2 regions of the Erwinia sp. 2186 genome follow, and region 1 is predicted to be linked to the other one. Evidence: predicted binding sites of a transcription regulator. Region 1 holds the regulator's gene; the other holds the start of a gene.
What was found. The regulator PhoB, encoded in region 1, activates phosphate uptake and scavenging genes when phosphate is short. The targets are predictions, from matches to a motif close to CTGTCATAAAACTGNCNNAT.

Region 1 (8,412 bases):
CCGTGAGTTCGGCGGGTTTCTGCTCAATATGCCGATCCCGGGTTTTTTGCGCCTGTTGCAGCAATACGCTGGTTTGCTGGCGACGCTGGTCGTGCTGTTTTTGCAACGCACGCAGTTTCAGCGTCTGCTCTTCATCCAGCAATGCCGCAGTGAAGGCCGCTTCATCACTGAAATGACTGGCGGCCAGTGCGGTATTCAACGATTGCTGAGCATTTTCAAGCCGTCGTGCCAGCGCAACCGACTGCTCAGATAGTGAGTTATGCTGTCCGGTCAGTGTATTTAACTGGTTCTGCTCTGTCTGCCACTGTTGCAGGCAGGCCTGGCTGCTTTCTGCGTGACGCTGAGAATCCAGACGCAGCTGCTGTTGCACCGCTGAAGTCGCCTGCTCGCCAAATAGCTGCAGGCGTTGGGCTCGCAATTCGCTCAGCGATTCAGCTTCGGTGTTAAGGCGCAGTGCCAGTTCCGCAAGGCGCGATTTTTCGCGGCCGATTTCATCGCTCAATGCCTGCTGCTGAGTGGCAAGGGTCGTCAGCTGTGGCAACAGGTCAGTTAGCGCCTGCTCCGCTTTCAGCCACTGCTGCCACTCATCTTGTCTGCTGGCCAGCCAGCTTTCATGGCTGCCCGGCTCGGGTGGCGTCAGCGCAGATTCGGCCAGCGAGGCCTGCAGGTCGTCGCGCTGCTGCTGCACGGCGGCCTGCTGCTGTTTATGCTGCTGCTCCAGCTCGCTCAGCGCCTGTCGGGTAGTAAGCAGTTGCTGACCTGCCAGCTGTTGCTGCTGCTGCAAAGCTGCCAGCTCATTCTGCCGCTGGTTCAGCGCATCCTTCTGCTGTTGCAGTTCACGCGCGCTTTGCTGCAGGCTGAGTAAGTTAGCCTGACCCTCAGTTTCTGACTGGTCCTGAGCGGCCAGCCATTGCTGCGTTTCTTCCCGGTCTGCCAGCGTCAGGGTTAACGCCAGGCCATCGACTGCGGTCTGCCACTGGCTTTGTAACTGTGCGGCTTCACGATCGTTCTCTTCCCGCAGCTGCTGCTCTTTCTCCGCCTGCTGCTGCAGGTTTTTCAACTGTTCCCGCGTCGCCGTGCCCTGATCTTTCAGGCTATCGACCTCGGCTTTCAGTTTGACCAGCCGCTGCTGATTTTCTGACGGCTCAAGGGCCTGATAGTCGGCAATTGCAGGATGCTCGCACGCGCCACACAGCGGACAAGGCTGACCGGCTTCCAGTAAGGCACGCTGCTGCTCCAGCCCGGCAATGCGCCTCTCAAGCTCGCAGCGCTTCTCCAGATCCTGCCAGTGCTGATGCTTCTCTTTCCAGTTGGCGCGCAGCACCTCGAGTTGCTGTTCGGTCAGCTTCAGCTGTTTCTGACCCTCTGCCTGGCTGGTTTGCTGTCGCTGCATGCGGGTCTGCAACTGCTGCCACTGCGGGATCAGCAGCGCCAGGGTTTGTCGGAGTGGACGTTGCTGGCTGAGCTGGGCCAGCGAGGCCTGCAGCCGATCTTCCGGATGCTGCAGCTGACGCTGGTGATGCAATTTTTCAGCTTCATCACAGCGGGTTTTGGCCTGTTCCAGCTGCTGTTGCTGAGGCTGTATCTGCCGATCGAGCGCGGTGTAATGCTGTTCCTGCTGAACCACCTGAGCGGCCTGTTGTGCACTGCGTGCCTGCAGTGCAGTCAGCGCCAGTTCGCTCTGATGCTGCTGCTCAAAGCGCACGCGCCACAGGGGAAGGGAGGCACCCCAGCCGGAAAAGTGCGGATGTGCCTGCTGCCATTGGCGGGTTTGCTGCTGCTGAAGTTGCTTCTCAGCCTGGGATTTCTGGTTCTGTTGCAGGGCATCCTGCCGACGAGTAAGAGATTGTTGGTACTCACTGACCTCTTTTTCGAGCAGCTGGTTTTGCTGGTCCAGCGTGGCGATGCGGTTATCCAGCGGCAGCACCCTGTCGGTAATCACCGTTTCCTGCTGCTGGCGATGCGCTTCATGCTGTTGCCGTGCCTCATCGGCCGCTTTCAGCTGCTGAGTTAAGCCGGTCATCTGCTGCTGAGCCCGATCCTTTTGCTGGGACAGGCTCTGAAGCTGGACGCTGAGCTGATGCGCATCCTGCTGATACTGTTCGCGTTGTTGCCAGAGCGGGCGCAGTTTTTCTGCCGGTTCGGCCTGAACCAGACGGGCCAGCTCGCTGCTGTCCTGTTGCCAGGCGCTTTCGGCCTGCTGATGATCGTCTTCGGCCGCTTTCAGCGCCTGCAAGGCCGCGTGATATTGCTGCTGCCATTGCCATAAAAGGCTGTGCTGCTGATGTTGCGAAGTGAGTACCTGCTCATCCGACACCAGCTGCGCTAACTGGGTTGTTAGCAGCTGCAGTTGCTCTTCGTCGAGCAGCGCCATGCCGCTGGCCTGCGCACGCAGCGTATCCAGCGCCACTTTGGCGTTTTTATGCCGTTCAAAGACGTTGGCGGACAGGCGACCGTATATTTCGGTGCCGGTCAGCTCTTCCAGCAGCTCTGCCCGGCTGTTGGCATCGGCATTCAGAAAGGCGGCAAACTGCCCTTGCGACAGCATCATCGATTTGGTGAAACGCTCGAAATCCAGCCCGGTCAGCGCGGTCAGCATATCCAGCTTGTCTTTCACCTTATCGGCGACGATTTTGTTGTCATCACAGCGGGCCAGCTCGACGCGCGGGGCCTGCAGATTCCCATCCACCGCGCCGCGTGCGCGGTTCTGGCTCCAGAATGCCCGCCAGGCCACGCCTTTCACTTCAAATTCAACCTCGGCCAGACATTCTGAGGTGTCGCGGGTCATCAAATCGTTCTGCGTCTGCGAGAGTTTCCCCAGCCGCGACGTCTCGTGGTACAGCGCCAGGCAGATGGCATCCAGCAGGGTGGTTTTTCCCGCGCCGGTCGGGCCGGTAATGGCAAACAAACCGTTGCTGGCAAAGGGCTCGGCGGTAAAATCTATCTTCCATTCGCCTTTCAGCGAGTTGAGGTTTTTAAACCGCAGCGTCAGGATTTTCACGGTTGCACCTCATCATCAATTTCTGCCAGCGTCAGGGTGAACAGCGCCGTCGCCCGCGCCAGCCGTTCAGGCTGTTCATTTTCTTCCAGCGCCAGACGGCGGCTAAACACCTCCTGCGCGCTGAGTTCGCTGAGGGTTTCATTGTTTTGCCGGTCGATAACCTGTTCCCGTTGCTCGCGGCTGCGGCGCAACAGCACCACCTCCACCGGCATTTCCTGGGTCAGTTCCTGAATACGCCGCTGAAGGTCGTTCAGCCACGCCTGGGTGGAAATCTCGATATCCAGCCACACCGGCTTGCCATCTTCACGCGGCGCAATCGCGGCCAGCTGCTGCTCAATCTCCTCCAGCGAGCCTTTGATCATCTGCATCGGCTGAAACAGCGGGACGGAGAGCGTTTCAACCTGGCTCAGCTTGCCGTCGGCAAAGTCGACCAGAAACACGCTTTTGTCTTTGCCCAACTCGTCAAAACTGAGCGGAATCGGGGAGCCGCTGTAGCGAATATGCTCCGTGTTGGCGATGCGCTGCGCGCGGTGGATATGACCGAGCGCGATGTAATCCGCCGGGGGAAATGCCTGGGCCGGAAAAGCATCCAGCGTGCCGATATAGATATCGCGTACCGCATCACTTTTGGTCACGCCGACGGTGGTCAGATGGCCGGTAGCAATAATCGGCAACGGTAAATCCAGCCTTTGCCGCTCGGCCTGCGCCGCCTGCCAGCAGCGATCGTAATGCTGGGTGATGGCCTCCAGCAGGCTCTGCTGCTTTTCATGGCCAGACTGACCGGCCTGGCTGACGGTGATGTCACGCGGGCGAAGGAAGGGAATGGCGCACAGGACCGCGCCAGGTTCGCCATTGCGCTTATTCAGGATCACCACCTGCTGGGCGATATCGTCACTGGCCGCGGCGATCACCCGGGTGTTGAGACAGGCCAGCAGCTCACGCGATTCATTCAGCGTGGCGACGGAATCATGATTGCCACCCAGCACCACCAGCTGACAGCCGGTTTGCTGGAGGTTGACCACGAAACGGTTATACAGCTCGCGCGCATAGCTGGGCGGCGAACCGGTGTCGAAAATATCCCCCGCGATGATAATGGCATCCACCTGATGTTCCACCGCCTGAGCCAGCAGCCAGTCTGTAAAAGCCTGATGTTCCGGGGCGCGGCTTTTGGTGTAAAAAAATTGGCCCAGATGCCAGTCTGACGTGTGGATAATTCGCATGAGATCCCTTTAAGGCGCAAGGCAGAGTCGACGATTATAAACAGCAACGCGTAAAACCCCAGTCTGAATGACTGTAACCTTCACAAAAGTGTTATAAAACGGCGGCCCGGGCCGTGCTTTTTTCATAAAACTGTCATAAAACTGACGCATAATGACGCCGCAAATCCAGTGACATTCCGTCACAGTAGCAGGAGCAATAATGGCTAAGCGTATTCTGGTAGTCGAAGATGAAGCCCCAATCCGTGAGATGTTGTGTTTCGTGCTGGAGCAAAATGACTATCAACCGATAGAAGCGGAAGATTATGACAGTGCGGTCAATTTGCTTATCGAACCCTGGCCTGATTTGATCCTGTTGGACTGGATGCTCCCGGGTGGTTCAGGCATTCAGTTTATCAAGCATTTAAAGCGTGAAGCGATGACCCGCGACATTCCGGTGATGATGCTGACGGCGCGCGGTGAAGAAGAAGATCGCGTTCGCGGTCTGGAAGTGGGGGCTGACGACTATATTACCAAGCCGTTTTCGCCGAAAGAGTTGGTGGCGCGGATTAAAGCGGTAATGCGCAGGATCTCGCCAATGGCGGTGGAAGAAGTGATTGAGATGCAGGGACTGAGCCTGGATCCTTCGTCTCATCGCGTGATGTCAGACACCCAGCCGCTGGAAATGGGGCCGACGGAATACAAGCTGCTGCATTTCTTTATGACCCATCCTGAGCGGGTTTACAGCCGTGAGCAGTTGCTTAATCATGTCTGGGGCACTAACGTGTACGTCGAAGATCGTACCGTTGACGTTCATATTCGCCGCTTACGTAAAGCGCTGGAACTGACCGGGCACGATCGCATGGTGCAGACGGTTCGCGGAACAGGTTACCGTTTCTCTGCACGTTACTGATCGTTCGCACTGGAGTCTTCACCGTGTTGGAACGCCTCTCCTGGAAGAGATTGTTGCTGGAAGTGGTGCTCGCCTGCCTTCCGGCCCTGATTTTGGGGCTGCTGGTGGGCTACCTGCCCTGGCTGCTACTGGTATCGGTGTTAGCCGTTTTGGGCTGGCATTTCGCTAATTTACTTCGTTTATCCCACTGGCTGTGGATTGACCGCAGCATGACGCCACCGGCGGGGCGCGGCAGCTGGGAACCTCTCTTTTATGGCCTTTACCAGATGCAGGCGAGAAATCGCCGGCGTCGGCGTGAGCTGGGCCATCTGATCAAACGCTTTCGCAGTGGCGCCGAATCCTTACCTGATGCGGTGGTATTGACCACCGAAGAGGGCACCATTTTCTGGTGTAACGGCCTGGCGCAACAGATGCTGGGACTGCGCTGGCCGGAAGACAATGGTCAGAACATCCTTAACCTGCTGCGCTATCCCGAGTTTACCCGCTATGTGCGGCAGCGCGATTTTACCCGACCGTTGACGCTGGTGCTGAACAGCAATCGTCAGCTGGAATTCCGCGTGATGCCCTACTCGGAAGGGCAATGGCTGCTGGTGGCCCGTGATGTCACGCAGATGCATCAGCTTGAGGGTGCCCGCCGCAACTTCTTTGCTAACGTCAGCCATGAGCTGCGCACGCCGTTAACGGTGCTGCAGGGCTATCTGGAGATGATGAACGATTCGGTGATGGAAGGCCCGCTGCGTGACAAGGCCCTGCACACCATGCAGGAGCAGACCCGCCGCATGGACGGCCTGGTGAAACAGTTGCTGACCCTGTCGCGGATTGAAGCCGCACCGGCGCTGGATCTGCAGGAAAAAGTCGACGTGCCGATGATGCTGCGTCTGCTGCAGCGTGAAGCGGAAACCCTGAGCCAGGGCCGGCACGAGATTCACTTCACGATGGACGCAGATTTGCGAGTGTATGGCAATGATGAACAGCTGCGTAGCGCCATCTCAAACCTGGTGTACAACTCGGTTAACCACACGCCGGCCGGCACGCGCATCGATATCAGCTGGCTGAGAATCCCACAGGGCGCGCAATTTAAGGTGAAGGATAACGGTCCGGGCATTGCACAAGAGCATATTCCCCGACTGACCGAACGCTTTTACCGCGTCGATAAGGCCCGTTCGCGGCAAACCGGCGGCAGCGGGCTTGGCCTGGCGATCGTCAAGCATGCGCTCAGCCACCACAACACCCGGCTGGACATTACCAGCCAGCCCGGCAAAGAGACCTGTTTCAGCTTCTCCTTACCACCAAGGTTGATTGTCAGCAGCGAGTTGGCACAGAATGCGGTTCGATGATCGTAGCGGAACCCTGTGATGAAAAAGCTGTTTCTGATGCTGCTGGCCTGTTTCAGCCTGACCACCCAGGCACAAGAGGGGATGCTGGCCGGTAACCTGACCAGCGTTGGCTCGGATACCCTTGGCAGCTTAATGACGCTGTGGGGCGATAGCTTTAACCGACAGTTTCCGGGCGTGAATGTGCAGGTGCAGGCCGCCGGTTCCTCTACCGCACCCACCTCGCTGGCGGCCGGCGCGGCGCAGATTGGCGCAATGAGTCGCCCGATGCAGGCGGTTGAGCGCCAGCTGTTCGAGGACCGCTATGGCTATCCACCGCTGGCCGTGCCGGTGGCGATGGATGCGCTGGTGGTGGTGGTCAATCAGGACAACCCGATCAAGGGTCTGAATACGCAGCAGCTCGATGCGATATTTTCCGTTACCCGCCGCTGTGGCGCGCTCTCCGCGGTGCATCGCTGGGGCGATGTGCAGTTAACCCAGCCGGGCTGGGTGTCCCGTCCTTTGCAGCGTTTTGGCCGCAATTCCGCTTCCGGCACCTGGGGCTTTTTCAAACAGCAGGCGCTGTGTAATGGCGATTTCCGCAATGATGTCGGGGAATATCCCGGCTCTGCGGCGGTGGTGCAGGCCGTGGCGGGCACGCTGAATGCCATTGGCTATGCCAGCATGGGCATTCATCTTAGCGGCGTGAAGACATTACCGGTGTCCCGCGATGGCCAGAACTGGGTGGCGCCGGATGCGGCCAATATTCGCAGCGGCCGTTATCCTTACGCCCGCAAGCTGTACCTGTACGTCAATAAACCACCCGGCAAGCCGCTGGAACCTCTTACCGCCGCGTTTCTTCATCACGTGTTATCCGCTGACGGCCAGGCGCTGGTCACCCAGGCGGGATATCTGCCGTTATCGCCAGAGCAGGTCAGTCAGGCGCGTGCGCTGATTGAGGATCGTTAACACCGGCCAAGATGAATTTTTTTCATGTCTGATGAATTATCCTCGTTTGCGCCAGCGTCGCTCTCATGACACTCTTGCGTCTGGACATATAGACATCCAGAAGTCTAAGAATAACGATTCGTGATAATTTCACCGGTAAATTATGCGCGTGTGCGCAGGTCAGGAGTGACACAACATGCAAAGAGATTCAGCTCAGTATCGTGCCGAAGTGGTAGGCAGCTTCCTTCGTCCCGCCGCCATCAAACAGGCGCGCGAGCAGTTCCAGAAGGGTGAGATTGATGCCGTTGCCCTGCGTCGTATTGAAGATGAAGCCATTCGTGATGTGGTCACTCATCAGCGCGCCTGTGGACTGAAGGTGGTCACCGACGGTGAATTCCGCCGCGCGTGGTGGCACTTTGACTTCTTCGATGGCCTGGAAGGCGTTGAGCGCTATGAGTCTGAGCAGGGCATCCAGTTCAACGGCGTGCAGACCAAAGCCCACGGTATCCGTGTCACCGGCAAGATCGCCTTCGGTAACCATCCGATGCTGGAAGACTTCCGCTACCTGAAAAGTATCAGCGGCGACGCGGTGGCGAAAATGACCATTCCTAGCCCAAGCGTGATGCACTTCCGCGGTGGCCGTAAGGCGATCGACGCCAACGTTTACCCGGATCTTAACGACTACTTCGACGATCTGGCCACCGTCTACCGTGACGCGATAAGCGCATTTTATGCGGCCGGCTGCCGTTACCTTCAGCTCGACGACACCGTCTGGGCTTACCTCTGTTCTGAAGATCAGAAAAGCCAGATCCGCGAGCGCGGCGACGATCCAGAACAGCTGGCGCGCATCTATGCGCAGGTGCTGAATAAAGCCATCGAAGGCAAGCCGGACGATCTGACCATTGGTCTGCATGTCTGTCGCGGCAACTTCCGTTCAACCTGGATCTCCGAAGGCGGCTATGAGCCGGTGGCAGAAATTCTGTTCGGCACCGTGAATATTGATGCCTTCTTCCTGGAGTATGACAACGAGCGTTCCGGCGG
Region 2 (8,412 bases), 1.7 Mb from region 1:
CGGCTGGGATCGGCCAACGCGGAGTGGCAGTAGCGCAGTAAAAAGCCCGCCGGTCGCTAATGGGCCACCGGCGGGCTTACGTCAGGTTATGGCTCAGGCTGGAACAGGGCTCAGACGTCCCCTTCTTCTTCCAGTTCGTCACGCATCGCCTGAATCGCTTCGCGGCTTAACGCGGCCAGCGTGCGATAAAACGCGGTGGTGGCATGGGCTTCAACTTTGCCCAGGAACTGGCCCACCCACGGCAATAAATACTCATCAAACAGCGTCACCTGCGCCTGCACTTCATCCGCCGCAGACTGGTCTTCCAGCCATGAAGCGGCCAGCAGCAGCGCACCAATATGATCGGCTGGGCCTTCGCCTAACGGCATACCGCGGCTTTGCAGGAAGCCACGCACGTCGCTCTCCTGCGGGCCGTTATCCCAATGCGATCCGTACGGCGGCACTTTGCAGTCGCTGCCGACAAACAGCGCGTTGTAATCCCCCGCCAGCGCCTGCGGGTCGCTGTTTTCCTGCAGGCGGATCAGCAGCTCATCCTGCTCCAGCGGCCAGTGCTGTTGCAGTTTGCCTTCACGCAACATCGTAAACAGCGGCACCAGCAACGGATCCTGCGGCTGGCGGTTGTACAGCGAGCCAAGAATACGGCAGATGATAGAGAATTCATTCATGACGGTCAGTCCATTCAGAGGTTAATTGTGACAATGTCACATATCAGCAAATTCAGCAATTTTGGTGCCGGTACGCAGCTCGAGGAAATCCAGCAAGCGGCGTGGGGTGACATTTAATACGCGATCTTCCGGGAAATCCACTTCCTTCATAATCCGCAGGCAGTGTTCGAAGTTGCCGAGGGTAAACGCAGTATGGGAATCCGATCCGCAGGAGATCCATCCGCCGGCATCGCGCACCGCCGCGACGATAGCGCGGCAGTTAGGTTCGCTGCCCGGGCGGGAATGGGTAAAGGAGGAGTTGTTTAACTCCAGCGCGACGTTATATTTCGCCGCCGCTTCGGCAATCGCCGGGATATCGACCGGGTATTTCGGGTTGCCCGGATGGCTGATGATATGCACATTGCCACTGGCCATCGCCGCAATCATCGCTTCGGTATGCGTGGCCTTATCGCGCGGGGCGAACACCGGTTCATGGAAGCCCGCCACCACGATATCCACCGATCCCATCATCGGCCCGGTGCAGTCAATATCACCGTCGGTATTCTTGATGTTAGCCTCGATGCCGCGCAGGATGCCCACGCCATCCACCACACGTGGCCAGACGCGCATATTCACAAAGTGCCAGTAGTGCGGTGCATCGGCCATATCCGGGCCGTGATCGGTGATCGCCAGCAGTTTGACGCCACAGGTTTGCGCCTGCACCACGTAGTCGCGGAGTGTGCTGTAGGCATGAGTGCTGGCAACGGTATGCATATGAAGGTCAACGGGGTACATAACATTCTCCTTTAGGCTTAGGGCAAGAATAGCATTCCTGCCCCTGATTGACTTAATAACCGCGGGTTACGTCGACCAGACCGCCAGGCATTTCACCGGCTTCCAGGGTGGCGATCGACTTCGCGATAGAGTCCATAGCTTCGTCTGGCAAGGTTACAGCGGCATTATGCGGCGTGATGGCAATATCCGGATGCGTCCAGAACGGATGGGAAGTATCGAGCGGTTCACCTACGAAGACGTCCAGCGCGGCGGCTTTGACCTCACCGGCTTCGATCGCCGCCAGCAGATCGTCTTCGACCAGATGCGCACCACGGGCGAGGTTAAGCAAGAATGCCTGCGGTTTAAGTTGGCTAAGCAAGCTGCGGTTCAGGATCCCTTCGGTCTGTGGCGTGTTGGGCAACAGGTTAATCAGCACCTGGCTGCCGGCCAGGAATTCGCCCAGCTGTTCCGCGCCATGGAAACTGGTGACACCCGGCAAGTCTTTCGGTGAGCGGCTCCAGCAACGCACCGGAAAGCCCCAAATCTTCAGGCTTTCTGCCACGCTCTGCCCCAGTACGCCCGCGCCCAGAATACCGATGCTGAAATCTTTGCGGCTGTAGTTAGGCAGGTGTTGCCACAGCGACTGTGCCTTCTGCTGTTGATATTCGGTGAAGCGACGGAACCAGCCTAAAACATGGTAAACAGCGTATTCCTGCATCTGTCGGCCCATGCCGGTGTCTTCCAGGCGGAATAGCGGCACCTCTTTAGCCAGCATTTCAGGATGTTGGCGCAGCTGGCCGAGAATATCATCCACGCCCGCGCCGAGCGCGAATACTGCTCTCAGTCCTTTACGGCCTTGCAGCATATCGACAGGAGGCTGGCGCACCAGCGCAAAGTCGGCAGGCGCATCATCGCCGGGTGTCCATTGGCGGATACGGGCGTCGGGCAGGCGTTGTTGCAGGCCGTCGATCCAGGTTTCTGCATTAAATGACGGATGGTAAAAAATGATATCCACGTTTGCTCTCCTGTTTTTTCTCAAGGCTCGGGGAAAAAGGTGCGTCTGGCAAGCAAAAATTGTTGCGATACCAATAGTATCGCGATGAAGTATTCGTCAGGATCGGCATTGGTCGTATGGGGTTATTAACAGCGGATAGGCCGTTTCGTTGTGGTTAGTGGGGATTTTGGTGATTTAAGCAGCAAACTGCTGCAAAACTGGCTAAACGCGCAGAAAAGTGGAGAAAGGGAGTTGACCGCGGCAGCGCTTTTGCCTACATTAGCGCCCGTCAGCAACCTTGTTGCGACAACAATATGGTGAGGTGTCCGAGTGGCTGAAGGAGCACGCCTGGAAAGTGTGTATACGGCAACGTATCGAGGGTTCGAACCCCTCTCTCACCACCATATTTAAAGAAGAGTCTGAACATACGTTCAGACTTTTTTTTTGCATAGAATTCAGGAGAGAGGGGTGAGAAGCCTCGACAGGGTTCGACAAAACGGCAGGACAGCCGTTTTGCACAGCTCCGCTGCCCGAAGGGCGAGGCACAGGGATGTGCCTCGTGATCCCCCTCTCTCACCACCATATTTGAAGAAGAGTCTGAACTTACGTTCAGACTTTTTTTTGCCTGAAGTTAGGGTAAGTCGCCTGCTAACTGTGGTGGCAGGTCAGGGAGAGAAGGTTGAACGCAAAGTCGCCGTGAACCCATCCCTGGGGGCTCAGCGGCGACATCCCTGTCGCCGATGCTTTGCTTATCAACCTTCTCTCCCTTCCCCTAAGCTTCAGTATCGAATGCTTGATTGTGGACACACAGGTCAAAACCCTCTTCGATGCATTCCTTTGATTTGTGCGTCCACCAGTCCACCCATCGACACCAATGCTATAAGGTGGCGGCTCAGAGCGCCTTAGCCGAGTGTCTGCGGCAGGGATGCCGCAGCCAAGCCTCCAGGGATGGATTCACGGCGTCTCGGATAAGGCGCTCTGTGCCGGCGCCCTACCACCCAACCCGGTGTTGACCTCCGCCCTACCACCCAACGCGGTGTTGACCTTAAGCCACTCCCTTCCCCCGCGATATGCTTTCCCATCCGGCGACGGCGATCATCACCACTGTTGTTAATCCGTTAATCATCAGCCTGTCGGTGATAAAACAAACCGGTAACAGCGCCAACAGAGCCACTAACCCGGCAATGTGCGAAAGCGGGAAACGCCGGTACACCATCGTTTTATAAATGCCGTTGGCGGCCAGATAGGCGGCGGGACCCAATAACAAAACCGCTATTGCGCTGGCATCCATATGCCCGTCGGGATGGACGATCACCAACTCGTTCGCCACCGCACAAACGATAATCGCCCCGACCAATACCACATGCACATAATGATAACAGGCCCCCATTTGTCCCGGGTTTTCCGACTGCTGGATCGCATGACTGCCCGCTTTACTGCTGGTGTCAAAATAGACCCACCACATCGCCAGACTGCCAAGAAATGCCACTAATGAGGCAATGATCACCGGCGCATCCCAACGCTCCAGCTCACTCAATGTCGCACCAGTGATCAGAATGGTCTCCCCCAACGCCACAATCACAAACAGCTGACTGCGCTCCGCCAGATGATGGCCCTCAATCGTCCACTCGCTTGACGTATTTGAACGCCCTAACACCGGCAACCAGAAACCTATCATCGGCGAAATGTAGGTACAGGCAATGGCGATCGCCCACCACACCATCCGCCCATTCCCCTCTACAACACCGCCAATCAGCCAAAACACCGCGGAAATCACCATCCAGCCTAAGATGCGCTGAAAGTTACGTTGTAACAGATGATTGTCCGGCAACCAGAACAACGTCACCGCCGCACGGCCAACCTGCATCGCAATGTAGAATAAGGCAAACACCAATCCCCTTTCGCCAAAGGCTTCAGGCAAGGCTGAAGATGCAAACAGCCCCAGCAACATAATGGCGAACAACAACAGACGGATTTGCCGGGTTTCCGGATCGAACCAGTTGGTGATCCAGGCGGTATATTGCCAGGCCAGCCAGACGGCAAACCACAGCAACAGCGTCTGCAACGCGCCGACCAGCGTCAGATGATGCAGCAAATAGTGGGAAAGTTGGGTAACGGCGAAGACGTAAATCAGATCGAACAGTAATTCAGAAAACGACACGGTGGCGCCCTGACCATCGCGTACACGTAACAAGCTCTGCCGCATGACATTATTCCTGAAGGGAGTCGCTGATTCAGCTTAGCGAAGCTCCCCCAGGCTAACCAGAAAAAGTTACTGGATTTCCATCGCCGATTTCAGCGTGTAGAACAGATCGGTCTGATCGGTCAGCCCGACAACGTTAGCCGCATGCGGACCGTAAGCAGCAATACGCAATTGCGTGCCGGTGTGGCCCTGAGAATCCTCCTCAGAATTGCCGTAACTGAGGGTCATAAAACCCCCCTCTTTGGTCTTCAGCGTTTGCGTCAGGCCAGGCGCTTTGCTGTCGTTGGCAACGATCTGGCTGGAGTGCGCATGGTCAGCCGTCACAATCACCAGCGTGTTACCGTCTTTACGGGCAAACTCCAGCGCCTTCTGTACCGCCTCGTCCAGATCGACCGTCTCACCAATCTGACCACATGGGTTGGCAGCGTGATCCTGCTTATCTATCGACGCGCCTTCAACCTGCAGGAAAAAGCCATTCTGGTCCTTGCTCAACAACGCAATTGCTTTGTCGGTCATCTGCGCCAACGTCGGCGTGGTTGCCGGACGTTCGGCATTCACTTCACAACTTATCGCCTTGTCTTCACCGTTGCCGTGCCAGGTCGCTTTCGGCCCTTTCCAACGCACCGGCATGTTGCCCTGAGCAAACAGACCTAACACCGGTTTGTCCTGATTCGCTTCGGTAATGTCCGTCAAGCCGTTAAGATCGCTGACCCACTGATAACCCCGCAGCTTAGCCTGCTCTTCCAGCGTCTTGCCCTGCCACTCGCCGGCTTTCGCGGTTTCGCTGAAGGTTTTACCGCCGCCGCCGAACGTCACATCCGCACGGGCATTCAGCAGCTGCTCAGCAATCGATCCCCTGCCGCCTTTTTCTAACGCATTACTGGCGCATAGCTCGCTGGTTTTTTCCGGGCCATAACACTTACGCGATGTGACATGGGCGATCTGCGCCGCTGGCGTCGCATCTTCCAGCTCAGCAGTTGAGACGTTGCCCGTTGCTTTACCCGCCGCTTTCGCCATTTCCATAATGGTTGGGTGATCGTTGCCGTTAACGTCCACGCCGATTGCGCCGTTATACGATTTCACCCCGGTGCTCCACGCGGTGGCTGATGCGGCAGAGTCAGTGACGTAATCCGGTTTATGGGTTTTCTTGTCCAGCGCGTAATGCGTGTATTGCCCGGTTAGCGGCAGCGCATCAATCCCTTTAAAAAAGCCGCCCGCGCCCTCTGCATAGTTACGTGCTGCGGTAATTTCAGAGTCGCCCATGCCATCGCCAATCAACAGGATCACGTTTTTGGCTTTATTGCTGTTCAGCGAGGCTTTCAGCGCGTCGGTCTGGTCGCCGGTCAAGCGACGGGCACCGCCAGGCTGGGTGATATCGCCCTGCGCGGCCCGGGTGTAAGTGGCGATATCGGCGATGGCGGAGGAAGAGATAACAGAGGCAACCAAAGACAGGGTAAACAGGCTTTTAACGTTCATAAACTCAAGGCTCCATGAGTAAGTTTTGCTAAACATTTCAGGGAGCCAGTCTGCGACACAACCATGACATTTTTGTGTTTAGTTGATGTCAGTTTTATGACCTGATTTTTGTGAACTTTCTGGATAAATCAGTGAGTGGATTGAGGATAAGCTGATAGAAGCAAAGAAAATTCTGCTTGACCGCTTCCCTGCGACTGCCTATAGTAGCGCCCCGTCGCCCCTCTGGGACGCAGCAGTAAAAATATGGTGAGGTGTCCGAGTGGCTGAAGGAGCACGCCTGGAAAGTGTGTATACGGCAACGTATCGAGGGTTCGAACCCCTCTCTCACCACCATATTCAAAGAAGAGTCTGAACTTACGTTCAGACTTTTTTTTGCATAAAATTCAGGAGAGAGGGGTGAGAAGCCTCGACAGGGTTCGACAAAACGGCAGGACAGCCGTTTTGCACAGCTCTGCTGCCCAAAGGGCGAGGCACAGGGATGTGCCTCGTGATCCCCCTCTCTCACCACCATATTCAAAGAAGAGTCTGAACTTACGTTCAGACTTTTTTTTGCATAAAAAAGCCCGGACTTTCATCCGGGCTCGGTTCAGCTAGTCAGATTCTTAGCCGTAAGCGAGAAGCGTACGCTGGCAGAGCTGTGAACGTACGCAATCTTCTTTCTCGAAACGCACCACGCTGACCATGTCGTCGTCCTCGAAGCGAGATAGCGCATCGCTGAGACCCGACTTCACATGGGACGGCAAATCACACTGTGTGATATCGCCGTTCACAATCACGGTGACGTTTTCCCCAAGGCGTGTCAGAAACATCTTCATCTGGGCGGCGGTGACGTTTTGCGCCTCATCAAGGATCACCACGGCATTTTCAAACGTTCGTCCACGCATATAAGCGAAGGGAGCGATCTCCACTTTGCCAATTTCGGGACGCAGACAATACTGCATAAAGGAAGAGCCCAGACGTTTAACCAGAACGTCATACACTGGCCGGAAGTACGGAGCGAATTTTTCTGAGATATCTCCAGGGAGGAATCCCAAATCCTCATCCGCCTGCAACACCGGACGCGTAACAATAATCCTGTCAACATCCTTATGAATCAGGGCCTCAGCCGCTTTCGCTGCGCTGATCCAGGTTTTACCGCAACCGGCTTCGCCTGTGGCAAAGATCAGTTGTTTGCTTTCTATGGCTTTAAGATAGTGCGCCTGAGCTTCATTTCGGGCTTCAATCGGGGAATGGTCACGGGTATCACGCGCCATGCCAATTGACTCTAACCCACCCATCTGCACCAGCGAGGTGACCGATTCTTCTTCACGCTGACGGTGACTGCGTGAATCGCTACGAAGCACACGTTTTGCTTCACGACGCGCTTTGATCACTGCTTTCTGTCTTCCCATAGTGGCACCTTACAGTTGGTTTCATTTCCCGCACCTGCAAATCGATGCGATTACGTGAACGCTTTAGAGGTTTCGGTGGCTTCCTTTTAAGCCTTGTCTGGCCATTGTGTTAGCGCATAGCCGTGTTTGAGCGCAGCTGTGCACCGGTTTGAAAAAGAAAGAAGTTGGCCGTTAGAATATAAGAGAGAAGAGAAAGTTGAAGCGGGAGTAGCGCCCTCGCATGGAGCCGCGAAACTTTGTTTATGGTACATCTGTCCGTTACAACACTTTACCATTCGCGATCTCCGTGGTGGACATGTCAACACTTTAAACACCCGCTGTTAATAAGGTGCTACAGATCTCAGGATCAATGCAACATCTATTTTACGTCTGACGTAACATTTTATCGGTTAATAGCCCGCACCCTGGCTGTGAGAAATTAAATAACGATGCAATTCAACGAGATGGATTTTTCTTACGGGTTTTTCTGAATCGATAAATGCACTGGGAGGAGTAAAAAGGGGTGAAAAAAATAACTGATTAAAAAATAACCTCCCGCTTCACAACGAAGCAGAAGGTTCTTTAATGAAACTATCAGGCTTCCAGCAAAGACTGCCCAAGATAATGCTTATCATCCCGGACACCGGGTAGCACAAAGAAATATCCCCCGCCAATCGGCTTGATATATTCCTCGAGGGCTTCACCGTTCAGCCTTTTTTGCACGCTGAGAAAACCTTTTTCTAAATCATGCTGATAACAAACGAACAACAGGCCCATTTCCAGCTGACCCGCGTTTGATACCCCCGCCGAATAGCTGTAGCCGCGACGCAGCATTAAATTGCTCTGCGTTTCAGGCGTACGGGGATTTGCCAGACGTATATGGGCATCCAGCGGCGTGACGTTGCCATCAGGATCGCTGGCATAGTCAGGCACATCATGCTCGTTCTGCAT

Region 2: phoA (alkaline phosphatase) is a predicted target of PhoB. The motif match lies at 6,175-6,194, and genes of this name have one in related genera.

Annotation. Positions count from the first base shown of each region.
Region 1 covers NZ_CM173824.1:3,725,650-3,734,061, reverse strand. Annotated here, with positions in the region: gene ACXKZG_RS17455 (SbcC/MukB-like Walker B domain-containing protein) at 1-3,001, opposite strand, end outside; gene sbcD (exonuclease subunit SbcD) at 2,998-4,221, opposite strand; gene phoB (phosphate response regulator transcription factor PhoB) at 4,421-5,110, shown strand; gene phoR (phosphate regulon sensor histidine kinase PhoR) at 5,134-6,447, shown strand; gene ACXKZG_RS17435 (PstS family phosphate ABC transporter substrate-binding protein) at 6,466-7,392, shown strand; gene ACXKZG_RS17430 (cobalamin-independent methionine synthase II family protein) at 7,568-8,412, shown strand, end outside.
Region 2 covers NZ_CM173824.1:2,007,971-2,016,382, reverse strand. Annotated here, with positions in the region: gene ACXKZG_RS09265 (CoA transferase) at 1-33, shown strand, start outside; gene ACXKZG_RS09260 (TorD/DmsD family molecular chaperone) at 111-665, opposite strand; gene ACXKZG_RS09255 (phosphatase) at 702-1,439, opposite strand; gene ghrA (glyoxylate/hydroxypyruvate reductase GhrA) at 1,492-2,433, opposite strand; tRNA gene ACXKZG_RS09245 (tRNA-Ser) at 2,729-2,816, shown strand; gene ACXKZG_RS09240 (low temperature requirement protein A) at 3,458-4,618, opposite strand; gene phoA (alkaline phosphatase) at 4,685-6,091, opposite strand; tRNA gene ACXKZG_RS09230 (tRNA-Ser) at 6,337-6,424, shown strand; gene phoH (phosphate starvation-inducible protein PhoH) at 6,694-7,482, opposite strand; gene efeB (iron uptake transporter deferrochelatase/peroxidase subunit) at 8,056-8,412, opposite strand, start outside.